Marinomonas mediterranea MMB-1: one gene and its partner. The protein of the gene in region 1 interacts with the protein of each later gene in a pairwise test. Links are inferred from orthologs where the notes say so. Each region holds a gene or a part of one and is shown on either strand. Other genes may lie near its edges. The genes, in order: MARME_RS12710 and MARME_RS05525.

Evidence for each region.
Region 2: the proteins of MARME_RS12710 (region 1) and MARME_RS05525 interact in binary tests that used the Escherichia coli proteins (3 or more experiments, as listed by UniProt). The link is inferred for Marinomonas mediterranea MMB-1 from one-to-one orthologs.

The regions. Positions count from the first base shown.
Region 1 is NC_015276.1:2,792,002-2,796,744, reverse strand. Bases 1-2,999 are described here. They hold MARME_RS12710 (peptidoglycan D,D-transpeptidase FtsI family protein), read left to right. Parts: upstream 1-619; coding sequence 620-2,380; downstream 2,381-2,999. Other genes in these bases: MARME_RS12705 (UDP-N-acetylmuramoyl-L-alanyl-D-glutamate--2,6-diaminopimelate ligase), read left to right, coding at 2,385-2,999; ftsL (cell division protein FtsL), read left to right, coding at 348-623; rsmH (16S rRNA (cytosine(1402)-N(4))-methyltransferase RsmH), read left to right, coding at 1-355. In the rest of the region: more of MARME_RS12705, read left to right, coding at 3,000-3,875; MARME_RS12700 (UDP-N-acetylmuramoyl-tripeptide--D-alanyl-D-alanine ligase), read left to right, coding at 3,859-4,743. UniProt on the Escherichia coli protein: Essential cell division protein that catalyzes cross-linking of the peptidoglycan cell wall at the division septum. Required for localization of FtsN.
Region 2 is NC_015276.1:1,220,681-1,231,076, forward strand. What follows is about bases 2,642-5,706. They hold MARME_RS05525 (transglycosylase domain-containing protein), read left to right. Parts: upstream 2,642-3,038; coding sequence 3,039-5,375; downstream 5,376-5,706. Other genes in these bases: MARME_RS05520 (OmpW family outer membrane protein), read right to left, coding at 2,642-2,715; MARME_RS05530 (substrate-binding periplasmic protein), read left to right, coding at 5,550-5,706. Also shown: katG (catalase/peroxidase HPI), read left to right, coding at 1-1,997; more of MARME_RS05520, read right to left, coding at 2,086-2,641; more of MARME_RS05530, read left to right, coding at 5,707-6,380; glycogen synthase GlgA, read right to left, coding at 6,464-7,894; glgC (glucose-1-phosphate adenylyltransferase), read left to right, coding at 7,990-9,240; MARME_RS05545 (methyl-accepting chemotaxis protein), read left to right, coding at 9,759-10,396. UniProt on the Escherichia coli protein: Cell wall formation. Synthesis of cross-linked peptidoglycan from the lipid intermediates.

The DNA of each region.
Region 1 (4,743 bases):
TTGGGAGAAGGGTAAAAACCCGGCTACAAGAGCGTTTCAAGGGATTCGAATATACATCAATAACGAACTTGGGGATTTGGAAAAAGGGCTTGAGGTTGCAGCGGATTCTCTGAAAGTGGGCGGGCGACTTGTCGTTATCAGCTTCCATTCGCTCGAAGATCGAATCGTTAAGCGGTTCATGAAAAAAATGTCTAAAGGTCCTGATCTGCCAAGGCATTTGCCGATCCAAAATGCGCACCTAGACATTAAGTTTAAGACAGTTGGCAAAGCGACCAAGCCGTCGAAGGATGAAGTGACTAGTAATGTCCGTTCACGAAGTGCAGTGCTGCGTGTATTGGAGAGGACTCGTGACTAAAGAGCGATGGCTATTGTTGTATGTGCTAGCGGTCACGCTGGTTGTCGCCTTTGCCATTGCATTGATTGTTCAGGTTTATGAATTTCGAAAGGATTTCTCCTATTTACAAAGCCTTAAGAAAGAAGAAGTGAATTTAGAAGTTGTGTGGGGGCAGTTGCTTTTAGAGCAAAGTGCGCTGACCCAGCCAAGCCGTCTAGAACAGGCGGCAGTAAAAGAACTAAATATGCATGCCCCAAGTCAAAAAGAGCTAATTATTGTTAAACCATGAATGAAAGTAACGGGCATTTTAGGCCCGATAAGTGGCGAATATATTTTATTTACCTGATCGCGGCGGTTCTCTTTGCTGTTGCGGGCGGTAGGTTGTTTTATTTGTCAGTCGTAAAAAAGGATTTTTTACAGAATCAAGGTGAAATTAGGGCTGTTAGAACAGTCTCCATACCTGCTACTCGTGGCATGATCCTTGACCGTAACGGCGAGCCTTTGGCCGTTAGTACACCTACTTGGACTATCATCGCGAACCCACGAAAGCTTTGGGAGCTTGAGCAAGACCCGAATGCGAAAACAACCCCTCAAACTGAAATGGATCGACTTGCTAAAGTGACAGGGTTAGGTCGCTCTTGGTTGCAAGAGAAGTTTGAGGTGAATCGAAATAAAGCGTTTATGTATCTGCGTCGTCAAATCCCCCCTCAGGATGCGGATGAAATTATGGCAGCTAACGTGGTTGGGGTGAGTAAAAGAAAAGAGTACAAGCGTTTCTACCCGTCGGGTGAAGTGACTTCTCATGTCGTTGGCTTTACCAATATTGACGATGCGGGGCAGGAGGGACTCGAGCTTGCCTATCAGTCTAGTTTGCAAGGTACTCCAGGTAAAAGGTCCTATCTGAAAGATCTTAAAGGCAATGAAATATTGCGTATAGGCCAGGACGTTTCCGAGCACCCTGGGGAAAATATTGAGCTCAGCATTGATCTTCGTCTTCAGTATCTTGCTTATCGAGAATTAAAAGCAGCGGTGACTCAAAATCGCGCGGCTTCCGCGTCAGCTGTTATTTTAGATGTAAAGACGGGTGAGATTTTAGCGATGGTTAATCAGCCGTCGTACAATCCAAATGATCGATCAAATATAGAGTACGATCAGCTGCGTAATCGTGCGGTTATTGATCTGTTCGAGCCAGGCTCAACCATGAAGCCTTTTACGATCTCAGCGGCGTTAAGGTCGGGGCAGTACACGACAGAGTCGATTATTGATACTCACCCGGGCTATTTGCGCTTTGGTCGGCAGACGATTCGTGATTTGGGGAATTATGGCAAAATTGATTTAGAGACCGTGTTGGTTAAGTCCAGTAACGTTGCAACGTCGAAAATTACTTTGTCGCTTCCACAGGATACGGTGTGGAATCTTGATTATGAATTGGGTATCGGTTCGCCCGTTGGAATTGGTTTCCCAGGAGAGTCGACAGGGGTCTTGCCATCTAGGCCAAAGTGGCACCCCGCAGAAATTGCAACCTTGTCATACGGTTACGGTTTATCGGTTAGTGCGCTGCAGCTGGCTCAAGCCTATATGGTACTTGCCAATGATGGCTATAAAGTGCCAGTAACACTATTGAAACAGGAGTTGCCTTTAGATGGTAGGCAGGTGTTGCCGCCAAGAGTAGCGAAGTCCGTTGTGAAAATGCTGGAATCGGTTGTTGAGCGAGGATCTGGTAAACGAGCTCGTATTCCTGGTTATCGTGTAGCAGGGAAAACAGGAACCGTGCATAGGGTTGGGTCTAAGGGTTATGAGTACGATCAATATAATGCCATCTTCGCTGGTATAGCCCCAGCATCAGATCCTAGGTTGGCGATGGTGGTGATAGTCAATGACCCTAAAGGGCGAAAATACTACGGTGGCGAAGTCGCTGCACCTGTGTTTTCTCGGGTTATGGAAGGAGCCTTGACGACCCTAAATATTACGCCTGATTTGCCAGAAGGGCTTCGTGAAGTCCGATTGGAGCCTAAGGTGCCTTATCGATTGGCTCAAGGGGGATGATAGGATGTTTTGGCTTGAACAATTTGAACGCTACATCGACCATACAGGTGAGCGGGTAGATGTAAATTATCCGTTTATCCAAGTAAAAACAGATAGTAGAAAAGTGTCCTCTGAGACACTTTTTGTCGCTTTGCCCGGTGTGTCGAGTAACGGTTGGGATTATTTGTCCTTAGTCGCCGAAAAAGGCTGCCGCTATGCCGTAGTTCCTACTTATGTAGCGAAGGGGTTAATAGCATCAAATTCAACGGATCTTAATATTATTGGTTCGGACGATGTGTATGCGCTGCTTTCGTCTATCGTGAAAAAAACGATTGGCTCGTTTCCATCACACTTAATTGGTGTAACAGGAACAAATGGCAAGTCGTCAGTTTCTTATTATATTGCACAGCTTGCGGACGCTATGGGCTTAAGTGGTGCGATTATTGGCACTTTTGGTGTTGGTAAGTTGAATAACTTAGAAAGTGCAAAGCAAACGACGCCAGATGTATTGACGATGCTTAAAACCTTGGCTCAGTTTAATCAAGACGGAGTTGACTTGGTTGCTTTTGAAGCCTCGTCTCATGCGCTCGATCAAGATAGAGTGGCTGGGATAGAAATAGACACAGCGGTATTTACAAATCTCACGCAAGACCATCTTGACTATCATGGCACGATGGAGAGTTATGCCACAGCTAAGCGCAAGCTGTTCCGTTTAGATACTCTGAAGCACGCTGTTTTTTGCAGCAAGTCTGATTACTGCAACTTTATGGCTGAAGATTCTAAAGGCGATAAGTCTTATTATGGGGAGCGCCCATCGGACGACTTTGTTATTCGTGATGTGACTTATCATTCGTTGGGGTGTTCATTTCTATTGCTGACTAAGTCTGGTCATTATTCTGTAGAGTTACCTTTAATGGGTGAGTTTAATGTCGATAACGCTGTTGCTGCGCTGGCTTCATTATGGCCTCTTTTTGATGATAAAGTGGCATTAATTTCGTCCTTAACGAGTCTTAAAGGGGCGCCGGGTCGGATGGAAAGAGTGACGCTTTCTGAAGGGGCGAATGTCCCTGTTGTCTTGGTGGATTATGCGCACACGCCTGATGCTTTGAGTGTTGCTTTAAAGGCGCTTGCTGTTCATTCAAAAGGACCAATTACCTGTGTGTTTGGTTGTGGTGGTGACAGAGACAAAGGTAAACGGCCTGAAATGATGCGAGCCGCTCTCGATCTGGCTGATAAAGTTGTGTTGACCACGGATAATCCCCGCTCTGAGATTCCGAGTGAAATTATGCAGGATGCATTGAGTGGCGTTGCTGAATGTGAGCGTCAGCGGGTAATTCTGGATGAAGATCGTCGTAGTGCTATAGAGTTCGCTATTGCGACGGCGTCGATAAATGAAATAGTGCTCGTTGCAGGAAAAGGGCATGAGACTTATCAAGAGATTGGCGGCGTCAAATCTCATTTTGATGATAGAGAAGAGGCGCTCAATGCGCTAAAAAAATATGCTCAAAGAACTTAAGTTATCTCAGATTGCAGATATTTGTGGCGGCACTCTTTTCGGAGAGGATGCATGTGTTATTGATGTGTCTACCGACTCAAGGGATGATCTTTCTAATAAGCTTTTTCTTGCTTTGCGCGGTGAGAAGTTTAACGGCCATTCCTTTGTAGATAAGGCCATTGATCAAGGTGCTTCAGGTGTTCTTGTCGATGTCGATTCGGGTGTGTCGTTAGAGCCTCGGATTGTCGTTCATAATACGCTTCTTGCTTATCATGATATTGCGCGTTTTTTGCGGGATGCCTTTCAAGGTCGCGTGTTTTCGATAACTGGCAGCAATGGAAAAACGAGTGTAAAAGATTGGTTGGCGCAGTCATTAGAGGATTTTGGATGCGTTCTGAAAACACAAAGTAACTTTAATAATCACATTGGCGTTCCAAAAACGCTGATTCAAATAGAGAATAACCATCAATTTGCTGTTGTTGAGGCGGGCACAAGTTTCCCTGGTGAAATCTCTATTTTGTCTAAGACTATTCATGCTGATGTTGTGATAGTAACCAATGCGAGTGGCAGTCATTTAGAAGGCTTTGGTTCTACCAAAGCGATAGCGGAAGAAAAAGGCGATCTGATTACATACTCATCTCTTTATTCGAAAGTGATCTTGAACTTTGATGATCCCTTCTTTGAATACTGGAAAGGGTTAACAGGAAAGCGTGAGTTCTTTAGTTTTTCACTTTCTGATGCCAGTGCAGATCTTTATGTTTCTGATTTGGATTTAGGGGCGAGTGAGTCTTCGTGTATCGTGCACTTTAGAGATCAGTCCTCTTTGGTTACCATTCCTGCTCCCGGAAAGCATCAGGTCTACAATGCGCTTGCGGTCATCGGCGCCTTG
Region 2 (10,396 bases), 1.6 Mb from region 1 along the record:
TTGCACTGATGACAGACTCGCAAGACTGGTGGCCAGCGGATTACGGACACTATGGCCCATTTTTTATTCGTATGGCTTGGCACAGTGCCGGCACATATAGAACCGCTGATGGTCGAGGTGGAGCAAGATCGGGAACACAACGTTTTGCGCCGCTTAATAGCTGGCCAGACAATGGTAACCTAGATAAAGCGCGCCGTCTTTTATGGCCGATTAAACAAAAGTACGGTAGCAGCATCTCTTGGGCCGATTTGATGATTCTTGCTGGGAACTGCGCATTGGAATCAATGGGGCTTAAGCCATTTGGCTTTGCAGGTGGACGTGAAGATTTATGGGAGCCTGAAAAAGACATCTATTGGGGCACGGAAACAGAATGGCTAGGGGACAAACGCTACACGGGTGAGAATGAAGGGGAGCGTAACCTTGAAAACCCATTGGCAGCGGTTCAAATGGGTCTTATTTATGTAAACCCAGAGGGACCAAATGGTAATCCTGATCCACTGGCTTCAGCGCAAGATATCCGTGAAACCTTTGCCCGTATGGCGATGAACGATGAAGAGACAGTTGCATTGGTCGCGGGTGGACATACCTTTGGTAAAGCGCACGGTGCTGGCGATGCAGCATTGGTTGGACCAGAGCCAGAAGCCGCACCAATGGAAGAAATGGGCTTCGGATGGACAAACAAGCACGGCACTGGTAACGGCGTCGATACCATTACCAGCGGGATTGAAGGCGCTTGGACGCCAACTCCAACTCAGTGGGATATGGGCTACTTTGATGTTCTATTTGGTTATGAGTGGGCGTTGTCAAAAAGCCCCGCTGGCGCATTGCAATGGGCCCCAGTGGAACTAACCGAAGCCGACCATGCGCCTCAGGTCGATGGCTCTGACAACAAAGTGTCGATCATGATGACAACGGCGGATATGGCCATGAGAATGGATCCATCCTACGCTGCTATCTCCCGTCGATTCCACAAAAATCCAGAGGAATTTGCAGACGCCTTCGCACGAGCATGGTTCAAATTGACCCACCGTGATATGGGGCCAAGTGTGCGCTATTTGGGTAAAGACGCTCCGACAGAGGAATTGATTTGGCAAGATCCTATTCCATCGGTTAACCATGAGCTTGTGAACGATCAAGACATCGAGACGTTGAAAGCGCAGATTGTCGATTCAGGTTTGACGATAGCCGAATGTGTGTCAGTGGCTTGGGCATCCGCGTCTACGTTTAGAGGTTCTGACCTACGTGGTGGGGCAAATGGTGCTCGTATTCGCTTGGCACCACAGAAAGACTGGGATGTTAATCAACCCAAACAATTGAGCAAGGTACTTAATGCGTTAGAAAGCATTCAAGAGCAATTCAACGCGGCCCAATCAGGAGGTAAAGCCGTTTCTTTAGCGGATGTGATTGTGCTTGCCGGTAGCGTGGCGATAGAAAATGCTGCAAAAGCCGCTGGAACCACATTGACGGTACCTTTCACGCCAGGTCGGATGGATGCAACGCAGACGCAGACAGACGTTGAATCATTCAACGTGTTAGAACCTGTTGCAGACGGCTTTAGAAATTACCTGAAGCAGAGTTACTCTGTGGCGACAGAAGCCTTATTGATCGATAAAGCGCAACTGTTGACTCTTTCAGCGCCTGAAATGACGGTCTTGGTAGGCGGATTGCGAGTACTGGATACCAATGCAGACGGTTCCAAGCATGGTGTTTTAACGAATCAACCGGGTGTGTTGTCTAATGATTTCTTTGTAAATCTTGTCGATATGAGCACAACGTGGATTCCAACGTCAAAAGAGGCCGAGATATTTGAAGGTCGTGATCGAAGTACAGGAAAAATACGCTGGACAGGCACTCGCGCCGATCTAGTGTTCGGTTCAAACTCACAATTGCGAGCGTTAGCGGAAGTGTATGCGACTAACGAAGGAAACGAGCGATTCGTGCACGATTTTGTGAAAGCGTGGGTGAAAGTGATGAACCTTGATCGCTTCGATCTCTAAGCAAGTAATAACAAACAGCTCGCAAGTGTAGGTCACTTGCGAGCTGTTTTTCTTTATTAAAGAGGTTTTTTTCTAAATAAGTAGGATCTTAAAACGTATAACCCGCTGAAATCATGGCAACAATAGGGTCGATTTCAGTATCGAAGTTTCCAACGCCTTTTACTTTTACCGTGGTATCTATGTCAATGTACCAAATAGACGCGTTGGCAAACCATTTGTCATTGATACTCACGTCAATACCCGCTTGTGCTGCCAGTCCAAACGAATCATCTAACTCTACGTCACTGCCTTTTATTTTTCCGTAGCTTTTTTCGTCGAAGAAGACGGTGTAGTTTAAGCCTGCTCCGAGGTACGGGCGGATTTCGCTATCGGCTTGTCCAAAATAGTATTGCGCCATGAAGGACGGTGGAAGGTGAGAAACTTCGGCTATTTTTCCCAGCCCGTTTGTTTTTACTTCATGCGTAAATGGGGTGGCTGCGAGTACTTCAAAGCCAATATTGTCAGTAAACATATAAGACAACGTAGCGGCAATTTGCGTATTGTCATCGATTTCAAGCTCGCCGCTGCCAGCCACATCGTCGCTGCTTTCTTGAGGGATGACCGTGCCTAAACCGCCTCGAACGAGCCAAGATCCAGCCTCGTGAGCCAGTACACCTGTAGAGGCTAATGTGGCGCTGGTTAATAGAGAAGCAAGTGCTACCGTTTTCGTTAAATTCATGATGTGCTCCTTTGATGCAACGTAGTAAGTGTTGTCAAAGTACGCCTTCTGGGAATTAATTTATTAACCTAGATCAATAAATTACCGGCCCATAACGGCGGTTAGGTCGATGACTGCATTAAGTCATATTGTTGATTAACTGCTGAAACTTTCCTTATTTTCAAAAAAATTAGTTTTTACTTTTAACTCGCGCTTATTGGTGTGTATTGGGGCTTGCCTGACTCTTGTGTCACTCATGTGCCTCTCATATGCGATAGCAATCAAATGACGCTTGTGTCTGCTTGGATTGATTCAATTTCGTTGCATCTCTATACTGCGTTGCCATGACAAAACGAAATACCCCTGCACGTTCAAATAGCCGCTCCGCTAAGCCTCGTAAAACGACACGAAAGCGCCCACCTGCAAGAAAGAAAAAGCCGACTAAGCCATCATGGTTGAAGCGAGCGTTTGCTTTTTGGTTTAAGTGGCTATTGCTTTTAGGTTGTATTGCCTTGCTACCTTTTATGGGGTGGCTTTGGGTTTTAGATCAGGAAGTAACGAATCGATTTGAAGGGCAAAAATGGCAAGTGCCTTCTGAGGTTTACAGCGCGCCGGTGGTCTTGAAATCTGGCTCTCGATGGACCAAAAAAGAGCTAGAAGACTTGCTAAATGATGCCGGCTATCGGTTTGGCAAGAACAGCCAAGAAGTCGGTTGGGCAGCAAGAAGCCGAACTAAAGTCAGCGCTAACTTGCGCCCCTACACGAATGCCGATGGTCAGCATAAAGGCCAGCGTCTTATTTTTTCTTTCCCGAATGGCGTGCTGAAAATACAGAGTTTGACAGGAGCTCCTGTTAAAACGGCCTATTTAGAACCTCAAGTGATCGGCTATCTCTATGGTGGTAGTTCTGAACAGCGAGAGATTTTAACCTATGAGCAGATTCCATCTACTCTCATTGAAATATTAACTGCGACGGAAGATAGAAACTTCTTTAGCCATCATGGAATCAGTTTGATGGGGATCGCTCGTGCGGCGTGGGTGAACGTAAGTCATGGAAGTCGGGTTCAAGGTGGTTCTACTTTAACTCAGCAATTGGTTAAGAATATGTTCCTCACATCGGAACGTACGTACACCCGTAAAATTACCGAAGTCTTCATGAGTCTTTTGTTGGAGTACCATTATAGTAAGCAAGAAATCCTCACCGCTTATATGAACGAGGTATACCTTGCTCAACTTGGGAGTAGAGAGTTACGAGGCTTCGCAGCAGCCAGTCGCTATTTTTTCGGGCGCCCGTTAAAAGAACTTAACATCAGTGAATATGCTTTACTGGTTGGTATGGTAAAAGGCCCCTCTCTTTATAACCCTAAGCGCAACACAGAGAGGGCGAAAGAGCGGCGTAACGTTGTTATTAATTTGTTGGTTGAGCAGCAAAAGCTTGAGGTTGCAGACGCGCGAATACTGAAGAGAGAACCGATTCGCTTGAGTCAAACCAATAAACAACGTTCTATGTTTGGCGACTATCTGGATGTTGTTCAAATGCAGCTTGAACGTGATTTTGACCGTTCAGTATTAGCGACCGAGAATTTAAAAATTTACACCGGCATTGATGTACGTGCACAACGAGCGGCGACGAGCGCATTGCGGGAGAGTGCGAAACGTATTTCTAAGAGAGATAACGCATTGAAGCAACTCCAAGGCGCGATGGTCGTTACGGATCGCGAGACAGGCTACGTAAAAGCGATTGTCGGATCCACTCAACGCGTGTATACCGGGTTTAACAGAGCGCTTGGTGCTGTTCGGCCAATCGGCTCTTTAGTGAAACCCCCAATTTATTTGAGTGCATTAGCGAGCGGGCGTTTTACTTGGTGGAGTAGAGTGGAAGACAAGCGGCAATCCATTAATTTGGGCGGCAATGTATGGCGTCCTGAAAACTATGACCGTAAAGAGCACGGTGAAGTGCCTCTTTATATGGCACTGGCTAAATCGTATAACCTTGCTACGATTGATTTAGTAACCAAAATTGGTTTTTCGAGAGTGGAGCAGGTATTAAAAGATTTAGGCGTTAAGCGACCGTTTAGAATGGTGCCTTCTGTTGCATTGGGAGCAATAGAACTGTCGCCGTTTGAGGTTGCGCGCTTGTATCAGCCTATCGCCTCACTTGGGGAAAGCAGTGAACTAGGCATTGTTCTTGCTGTGTTAGGTCAAGATGGTCAGGTACACAAGCGTTTTAATCGAAAGGGCAGTGTGCCTTTTACAGCCAGCGCCCTAGCCGTTGCTCGTGAAGGGATGGTATTGGTACCCAAATTGGGAACAGCTAAGGCGGCTCAAAACGTATTTCCTAGTTTGAGGTTTGCAGCAAAAACGGGCACAACCAACAATCAACGAGACAGTTGGTATGTTTCTATAACCGAAGATACAGTATCAACGATTTGGTTAGGGCTGGATAAAAACTTGCCAATGTCGATAACAGGGAGTTCAGGCGCTCAAAAGGTGTGGATTGACTTCGCTAAGCGTTATTCTCAAAACTCCTTGTCCGATCAGTTACCAAAAGGAGCGTCGCGTGCGACTGTTTTGGAGGATGAATTTGAAATCGCGGCAGACCGTTGCGATAACAAAATAACCTTGGCATTTATTACTGGTACGCAACCAGATGAGAAGAGAGCTTGTATCTGGATGTTTTAAATCCTACCTTATTTTACTTAAGGTGTTGTTTTTATTTGTGAAATAGTCTGTAATGGATTGCGAACTTTTGGTTCATAGCCTAAGACATGAAACAAATTGTGTCGTCGAGGTCGTCAGGAGGACAACTAAAAAATGTGGAGCTCCTTTTGTAACCAAGGCCAAAAAATATTAAATATGAGATTGTTAGCTTTTTTTCTGAGCGTAATTTGCGCTTCTTTTACATCACTTGCGACAGCCAGTTCAACTGATTCTGAAGAAACGGTCAGTTGTACATCCCTTACTGCAACGGGTAATTCCGAGTATCCCCCTTTTTTGTGGCGTGAGAGTGGGCACAATAATAAATTATTGGGCGCGAATGTCATTATCCTCGAAGAGATTGGTCGCAGAACCAAGCTTAATATTGAGGTCGTTCATGTTGGTCCTTGGTCTCGAGCTCAGTCTGAAGTGAAAGCTGGGCGAGTTGATTTAATGGCCGGTGCGTTTTATACCAATGAACGATCGGAATATATGGACTACTTTTCTCCGACTATGCTGCATACAACGAGTGTTGTTTGGCAAAATGTGAATCAAAAATTTGAGTACAATAAGAAAGAAGATTTAGTGGGTCACTGGGGTGTAACGGTTATTAATAACAGTTTCGGACAAAGCTTCGATGCGTTTGCTCGAGAAAATTTGAATATTTTGTCCGTCGCGAGTCTTTCGCAGGCGATTAAAATGTTGGAAGCGGGCCGTGTGGATTATGCGCTATACGAGCAAAACCCAGGGCAAGCCTACGCGACAATGATGAAGGTTCAAGACAGAATTACCGCGCGTCAGCCTGCAATCAGTAGTGAAGGACTGTTTCTAACGATTTCTAAGAAGTCTGAATGTAATACGTTTGAAATACGTCAGAAAATAGCGCTAGCGCTTAGAAATATGAAGCGAGAAGGTTTTAATGACAAGGCACTTGCTCGCGGCCTAGCTAATTGGGCAGATAAAGCGGAAGTCGCGACTAGCGAAAAATAAAAAGAGCGTGTTTCCATTGCCATTTTTTGTATTGGAAACACGCTCTTTTGATCAATTGTCTTTCGATCTATTTCAACTGTTTTTTAGCGCAATAAGCTATGGTAAAGCGCTTCCCATTTGTCTGTGGTTTGCTCCCAGCTGAAATCGTAGGACATGGCTGAGTGTTGAAGTCTGCGCCAGTGATTTAAATCGGAGAAAACAGACATACATCTGTCCAAACAGGCCTGTAGCGATTGCGCTGTTGCATCGTTAAAAACAAAACCATTTGCGCTATCGCCTTCTTCAAATACCGTATCCGCAAGCCCTCCTGTTTTTCTTACCAGCGGAAGTGTTCCATATTTCAACGCGTACAGTTGCGTTAAGCCGCACGGCTCGAATCGGGATGGAATTAAAAAGACGTCGCTTCCGGCTTGTACTCGATGAGAGTAGGCTTCGTCATACCCTATGCGGACATGTACTTGATTTGGGTATTGAGCCGAAAGGTCTACATAGGCTTGTTCTAACGCTTTGTCGCCAGAGCCCAAAACAATTAATACGCCGCCTCTATCTAAAACCGAAGGAATAGCGTCAAGCACTAAATCTAAGCCTTTTTGCTCCGTTAATCTTGATACGATGCCAAAGATAGGTTTACTCGGGTCTTCGGGAAGGCCACATTCTCTTAATAGTGCGAGTTTGTTCTCCAGCTTGTCTTCGATTGAGTTGATGCCGTAATTCTTTGCTATATAGGTATCTTTTGCAGGAGACCATTGATCATAATCTACACCGTTTAAAATACCATGAAGCCGGTCTTTCATAGAGCGAAGAGTACCATCTAGGCCATCGCCATATTCGGGCGTTAAAATTTCAGCAGCGTACGTTGGGCTGACGGTGGTCACGGCATCGGCAAAAACAAGTCCTGCCTTTAATCCAGAAAAATTTCCGTAGAACTCCATTCCGTGAAGGGACAAAAGGTCAGATGAAAGACGCATTGTTGCCCACTTGCTCATGTTAAAACTGCCGTTGTAGCGCAGATTGTGAACGGTGGTTACGATAGGGATATGATCTGTTTTCCAGCTTGCTAAATAAGCCGCCGCGAACCCAGTCTGCCAGTCATTTAAGTGCAGTATGTCGGGCTGCCATCCCATCAGAGTGCCGTATTGAGAGAGCATTGCGCTTACCCAAGATAAGATACCAAATCTCAAGTGGTTATCTTCAAAATCGTTGCCGTTTGCGTCTAAATAAGGACCGTGCTCTCTTTCATACATGCTTTGGCATTGAACGAGATATATCGGCGTATCAGAGTCTTGTATACAGGACTCCAACAAAATTATATCGCCGACGCCAAACGGATTTCCAAGATTGGTGCTATTATGAATAGGAGCAACTTTATCAAGTATGCTGTTATAGGCGGGCATGATCATTCGGGCATCATGCCCCTGTTTGCGTAGCGCGACAGGAAGTGAGCCTGCTACATCGGCAAGTCCGCCAGTTTTGATAAGTGGGTATATTTCAGAGGCTGCGAATAGTATCTTCATCTTCTTAAAGGTATCTTATTGATTCGGCGATAGTATAAGAGTATACCTAATTAGGAAAGATAGTAGAGTTAGCCTAACGCATTTAAGGGTTAAATATGGATTTAAATACTGCTCGAATGAAAACCCTCTCGCTAATCTTGGCCGGAGGGCGCGGTTCCCGTCTTAAACAACTAACTGATAATCGTTCTAAACCTGCAGTGCCTATCGCGGGGAAATATAAGATTATCGATTTTCCTCTGTCTAACTGCATTAACTCTGGTATGCGTAAAATTGCCGTTCTCACGCAATATCGTTCACATACTTTAAATCAACATGTCCAACGAGGTTGGAATTTCCTGCGTTCAGACTTCAATGAGTTCATTGAACTTTGGCCGGCACAACAGCAAACAGGAAGTGACTGGTATCGGGGAACCGCCGATGCGGTGTACCAAAACCTCAAGATGATCAATGAATCTAAAAGTGAATACGTTTTGATTCTTGCTGGTGATCATGTTTATAAGCAAGATTATAGCATCATGTTGAAAGAGCATATCGAAAGCGGGGCGGATGTTTCTGTTGCGTGTATTGAGGTGCCAGTAAATGAGGCAGATCAATTCGGTATTATGCACGTTGATGAAAGCGACAATATCATCGCGTTTGAGGAAAAGCCGTCTAACCCTCCGACTATGCCTGGTAATCCTAATGTTTCTCTTGCCAGTATGGGGATCTACTTATTTAACGCGAAGTTTTTACAAAGCCATCTTCAGGTTGATGCAGAGAGCCTAACGTCTAGCCATGACTTTGGTAAAGACCTGATCCCGTATTTTGTTGGTTCAAGTAAAATTAAAGCGCATCACTTTAGTCGAAGTTCTATTCCAAATGAAAACTACCCAGATCGAGCTTATTGGCGAGACGTGGGTACGTTAGCAGCGTATTGGGAATCGAATATGGATTTGACAAAGTTGGTGCCTGAGTTGGACTTGTATGATGAAGGTTGGCCAATTCGAACTGCTCAATACCAGAGGCCTGCTGCTAAGTTTAATTACAACTATGAAGAACGCATTGGGACGGCATTAAACTCTGTCGTGTCAGCGGGTTGTATTGTGTCAGGCTCGACCGTAGAGCAATCGATTTTGTTTAATAATGTCAGGGTAAATTCTTATTCACATGTCAAAAAGAGTGTGATTTTGCCTGGTTGTGATATTGGCCGTCATTGTCGTCTAGATCGTGTCATTGTCGATACCGATACGAAAATACCTGAAGGCATCGTGATTGGCGAAGATGCCGCGTTAGATGCGGAACGCTTTTATCGCAGCAGTGACGGCATTGTGCTGGTCACGCAGGAAATGATAAACGCTTTGCTATAGTGCTTTCAGCGGATACGTATTGTCTGCTGATCATTGATTGTTTCAATAACTTTTTTTGAATGTGCTTTTTCTGATGGAGGCATCGTTAACAAAGTTTCAAGTTGTTAATGATGTCTCTGGTAACTTTTCTCTTTTTCTACATTTCTCTGCTTTAAGCTTATAAATTTAGCGCATAGCGTCATAAAATTTCGCCATGCAAGCCTTTCTATTTTTCTCCAAAAGCCTCTGGATAAGCAATATATAAGCGAAATCTAAATAAATTCGCATATTTGGTTTGAGCCTTTGTCAATCTCGGTCTACGTTTAGAATAGATCCATGAATCGCGCATCGAAGTATTCGATAGTAGTTCTGCGAATGGCATTATGTAGGATTCAAAAGGACTGAAAATTGGCTCGTGCTAGTAAGGAACGAGCGTAAAGAGGGCGTCGTAAATTCGGTATATTGTAGCCGGTGGAACGACGCTATTAGCACCTCTTACTATGTCATAACGCTTAAGATGGAACCTAAAGGATGTTTATATGTTTCCACATGCTTTCGTATTTATTAGTGGATGCGCGCTTGCATTGTTTCTGAACTTTTTTGGCTACAGTTGGTACGCCATTGTATTGATTGCAGTATCTGGCCTGCTGACATTCTATCTGTTGAGTAGAAGCAGTGCGACGTTTGGTTACGCCTCAGAGAACGGTCTTGCGAGCACATCAGAAAGAGGATCTCACTCTGATGTGGGTGATAATCATGTGCCTGAAACTAGCGATATGCAAGAGCGTCGCGACCGCGTTGTCCACGAAGAAATCCTTCCCATACTCACACTCTGTTCCGATGACCTGGAAAAAGTACTCAGTACGCAAGAGAGTGCGGTTCAGTTGCTTTCGAAGTCTTTCGAAGAGGTTAATGAGTTGATGTCGACGCAATCCGATTGTATTCAATCACTGATTGATGACAATCGAAGTGAGGGCGACAAAATGTACAGTGATGTTATGAGAGAGTTTGCTGCTCATACGTCCTCCACACTCGATAAATTCATAAACTCAACGGTTGAGATGTCCGCGTCTTCCATGGAGTTGCTAGCGAAAACATCGCAAATCAACAATCAAATGCCAGAAATCGTAAAAGCGCTAAAAGACATTGACGACATAGCAGAACAAACGAATTTACT